Regions from separate parts of the Priestia sp. FSL W8-0524 genome, predicted to be linked through region 1. Evidence: riboswitches for the same ligand, from Rfam matches in the RefSeq annotation. Region 1 holds a riboswitch; the other holds the start of a gene.
What was found. Region 1 has a riboswitch for S-adenosylmethionine ahead of metE (5-methyltetrahydropteroyltriglutamate--homocysteine S-methyltransferase). Riboswitches for the same ligand answer to the same signal wherever they lie in the genome.

Region 1 (2,204 bases):
GAATGACCTTTTAGGTAGACTGTTCCCCCTAATGGACCGAGAATGTGCGGAAGAAAAGAGAATGCTTATCGAAACGGCTGTAGAGTACATCTATTCTTCAGGGTATCATCAAGGAGCAAAAGACTTGATCGAAACACATCGAAAAGATGATTACAAATTATTAAGGCAAAAATTAGCGTCAGCACCTCCTGAAAACTAATTTTGTTGAAATTTCTTTTGACAACATAAATGTAAGGTGTTAAGATGACTCTACATTCAAAATATTATAAACAATTAAAACTCTTATTGAGAGAGGCGGAGGGACTGGCCCTGTGAAGCCCGGCAACCATTTAACAATCTTGTTAAAAAGGTGCTACATCCTGCAAAGCGTACAGCTTTGAAAAATAAGAGAGGATTTCATAGATACTATGCCTCTCTATTCATAATAGAGAGGCTTTTTATTTTATGTAAAGGTGTTTTGAATGAACAATTTCATAGAAATGCATCAGGTGCTGTGTAACGAATGTACGCAGCTTAAAAGGGAAGACCGGTGAAAAGCCGGCGCGGTCCCGCCACTGTAATGGGGAGCAACTTATTAACCACTGTTTCATGTTGAAATGGGAAGGGATAGGAAGCGATGAACCTAAGTCAGGAGACCTGCCTGTTGTATGCACTTAAGCTCTACGGGATATAGAGAGGAGTGAGGAATACGTGTTGAGAAAAACAGGCTATCTCAACTTTAGTTAAGTATGCGTATCATCTCTCTTTTCATTTCGAAAAGGGAGATTTTTTAGTTTAGCGATAAAAAAATATACAGGGAGTGGAAAAAATGAGCAGTGTAAAAAGTTCAAATGTAGGTTATCCAAGAATTGGTGAAAAACGAGAATGGAAAAAAGCGCTTGAGCAGTTTTGGGCAGGAAAGCTAGAGAAAGATATCTTTCTTCAGGAAATTGAAGCTCTTCGTCTAGGACATCTGAAAAAACAGCGTGACGCAGGAATTGAATTAATTCCAGTCGGCGATTTTAGCTTATACGATCACGTGTTAGATACAGCCGCTATGTTTGGTTTGGTGCCAAAGCGCTTTGAATATAACGGAGGCCCGGTATCGCTTGAAACGTATTTTGACATCGCGCGAGGAACAAAAGGTGCGGTAGCTTCTACGATGACAAAATGGTTTAACACAAATTATCACTACATCGTACCCGAGCTTGAGGAATGTACGCCGGCACTTGTAGAAAATCGCCCGCTTCAATTTTACAAAGAAGCAAAACAAAAGCTGAATATCAAAGGCAAACCCGTTATTTTAGGTCCAGTAACATTTGTGAAGCTGTCAAAAGGATATAAAAAAAGTGAGTTTAAAAAAGTAGTTGAACAATTTGTTCCTCTTTATGCAACAATCTTAGCGGAGCTGCAGGCAGAAGGCGTGGAGTGGGTACAAATGGATGAGCCGGTTTTAGCTACAACGCTATCAAAAGAAGACCTGGCGCTCTATAAAGAAGTCTATGAAGCTTTGAAAAAAGCGGCACCGAATGTAAAAGTCATTTTGCAGACGTATTTTGACAGCGTAGATTACTATAAAGAAGTAGTTGCTCTTCCTGTTCACGGAATTGGATTGGATTTTGTACATGACCGAGGCGAAAATCTCACGGCACTTAATAAATATGGGTTTCCAACTGATAAAGTGCTGGCAGCAGGAGTGATTGACGGACGAAACATTTGGCGTGAAAACTTGGACGAACAGCTTTTAACAATCAGTGAAATTGAAGAAGCCGTATCAAAAGACCGTTTGATTCTGCAGCCTTCATCAAGTTTATTACATGTTCCTGTCACGGTGAAAAGCGAAAAAACCATTGAGCCAATTCTAAAAAACGCGCTGTCTTTTGCAGATGAAAAGCTAAAGGAAATCACGCTTTTAACAAAAGCGGTGCAGCAAGGAAAAGAAGCAATTGAAAAAGAAATAAGTGTAAGCAAACAGGCGATTCAAGCATTAAATGGATCATCTTTTCGAAATCACCAAGACGTGCAAAAAGAGCTGAAGCAGCTGCACAGCTATAAAGCAGAGCGCCAAGCGCCGTTTGACGTACGTCAACGCGTTCAGCAAGAAGCGTTTCAACTGCCGCTTCTTCCAACGACAACAATTGGAAGCTTTCCGCAAACAAAAGAAGTGCGAAAAGAGCGTCTGAAGTGGCGTAAAGGAGAGTTAAGCGATGAAGCATATGAAGCGT
Region 2 (2,204 bases), on a different contig from region 1:
CATTGCTCTTCTTCTGTTAATTCGTTTCCTTCTTCTGTACTCGCAAAGCCACATTGAGGACTCAATGACAAGTTTTCTAGAGGAATATATTCACTTGCTTCTTGGATTCTTCGCTTAATGACTTTAGCATCTTCTAATGTAGGGAATTTAGATGTTACCAATCCTAATACAACGGTTTGATTGTTACGTGTAAAACTTTTTAATGGTTCAAAATCTCCTGAACGGTTATCATCATATTCAAGGAAAAGTCCATCTACATGTAAGTTAGCAAAGATAGCATCAGATATAGTATCGTAGCCACCACTTGTGATATACGTAGATCTAAAGTTTCCACGACAAATATGCATCGTAATGAGCATATCTTCAGGCTTTTTAGAAATAGCATCATTTAAGCAACTTACTCGATTATCGATAATGTCTTTTACATCCATACCAAGCTTCTCAACAACCGCATTGATGCGTTCTTCAGAAACGAAATCAATCCAGGACGTATCATCTAGTTGTAGATAACGGCAGCCTGCGTCGTAAAAGGCTTGAATAGCTTTTTGATAAGCAGCCACAGTATCATGATAAAATTGATCTCTGTTTCCCTTATAATATGTATCTTCTTGAATCCGAGTAAATAACATGTTTGGGCTTGGAATTGAGAATTTAGCGACTTGGCTTCCATCACCATGTCGTTCAACAGCTTCTTTTAAAAACGTGAAGTGTTCCACCATATAATGATGATCGAAGTCCACTTTACCTACTACCTTAATTGCGTTATTTTTGGTTTTTGCACCTTTGAATTGGCTGATATATTCTGTTTCAAACTGCTCCACACCTTCTAAGCCTGATAAGAAGTCCAAATGCCACCAAGAACGTCTAAATTCACCGTCCGTGATCGATTTAAGACCCAATTCAATTTGCTTCTGAACAAGCTTTTCAATTTCTTTGTCCTCTACAGATTTTAAATCAGCTTTATTAATTGTACCATTCGCATACGCTTTTCTTGCTTCTTTGAGGGGAGTTGGTCGTAAAAAACTACCTACGTGATCAGCTTTAAATGGAGCCTTCACTAATGTCTTAGTCATGGTTTTGTTTCCTTCTTTCTTTTCAAAATAAAAAACCTCTTCTTACAAATAAGAAGAGGTTAATAATCGTTATGGATTCTCTTCTTATCTTCAAGCAAATTGCTACTGGAATTGGCACAGTACTTTAACAGTCTGTTGCCGAGGCTTCCTAGGGCCAGTCCCTCCACCTCTCGAGATAAGAATATTCAATTTATTTAGCTAAAAAAAGGTTACACTTGTTTTCTTAGGTTGTCAACAAAAATTCGAAAAATCAGAAATAATACACCTCTTACCTCATTACTTCCTCATTACCTACTGTAGTAAGGATTCTTTTTTATTTTTTGAGTGGACAGGCAAGCTTACTGCAGTAGCTACATAGTATCTAAAGAATTATTACTGCGTTACCTAATCAGTAGCTAGTTCAGTATCGTTACCGCGTTAATACAAGCTTTATACGCCTAGTGAAGCCCTTCGTGGAACCTGTAAGGGAGCTGAACCGAAGAGGCGAAGGGGGCGACCGGATGTGTTGAGCTGAAATAACTGAGACATGAAAGGCGGAAAAATAAAAAGAATGAAAGTAGGTACCAACATGAGAAAAACACATGATATTGGTTTTCGAAACTTCCTCCATAAACCATCCTTTAAGCCCTCCACAAAGCCTCGTCCATTCAAGGCATATTCCTTTTTCCCATTTAGTCCACTGGCCATGCTTGACCCCACTATTCTAACCATAGGAGGCATTGTCTTAGGAATTGCTATTATTGAACGAATATTAGAACGATGGGGTGTCATCGATCTCTCTGACCAGTTTGCGAAAGTGATGCGGTTTATCTTACCTGTCACCTTTTATGGAGCCTTATTTTACTTCTTTGCAACATTTATGTTTTGAGGAGGGGTTTAGATGTTTGAGAAACTAAAATTGCGTGGAAAGCTTATTAAAGCGTTTCGTACAGCAGAAATTTATCGGGTCATAAAGCATGGGGATCGTACCTCCTATCAATTTCCTAAAATTCATCAGATCGATCACCATAATAACTATACTCGGTATGCCTTTTCTTTACTTAATGGCATTGATCCTGAACTCTTAACGAAAAAAAGATGGGCATTATGACAAGTATTAGGCAGTAATATTGAAGTGAATGGAAGCTTAAA

Region 2: it holds a riboswitch for S-adenosylmethionine, as region 1 does, so the genes downstream of both, NST66_RS28025 (5-methyltetrahydropteroyltriglutamate--homocysteine S-methyltransferase) here and metE (5-methyltetrahydropteroyltriglutamate--homocysteine S-methyltransferase) in region 1, are expected to answer to the same signal.

The regions. Positions count from the first base shown of each region.
Region 1 is NZ_JBBOUG010000001.1:3,231,698-3,233,901, reverse strand. It holds gene NST66_RS16905 (hypothetical protein) at 1-199, shown strand, start outside; SAM riboswitch class I at 280-390, shown strand; cobalamin riboswitch at 470-658, shown strand; gene metE (5-methyltetrahydropteroyltriglutamate--homocysteine S-methyltransferase) at 809-2,204, shown strand, end outside.
Region 2 is NZ_JBBOUG010000003.1:51,484-53,687, forward strand. It holds gene NST66_RS28025 (5-methyltetrahydropteroyltriglutamate--homocysteine S-methyltransferase) at 1-1,073, opposite strand, end outside; SAM riboswitch class I at 1,155-1,255, opposite strand; gene NST66_RS28030 (hypothetical protein) at 1,642-1,941, shown strand; gene NST66_RS28035 (hypothetical protein) at 1,954-2,163, shown strand; gene NST66_RS28040 (FtsK/SpoIIIE domain-containing protein) at 2,188-2,204, shown strand, end outside.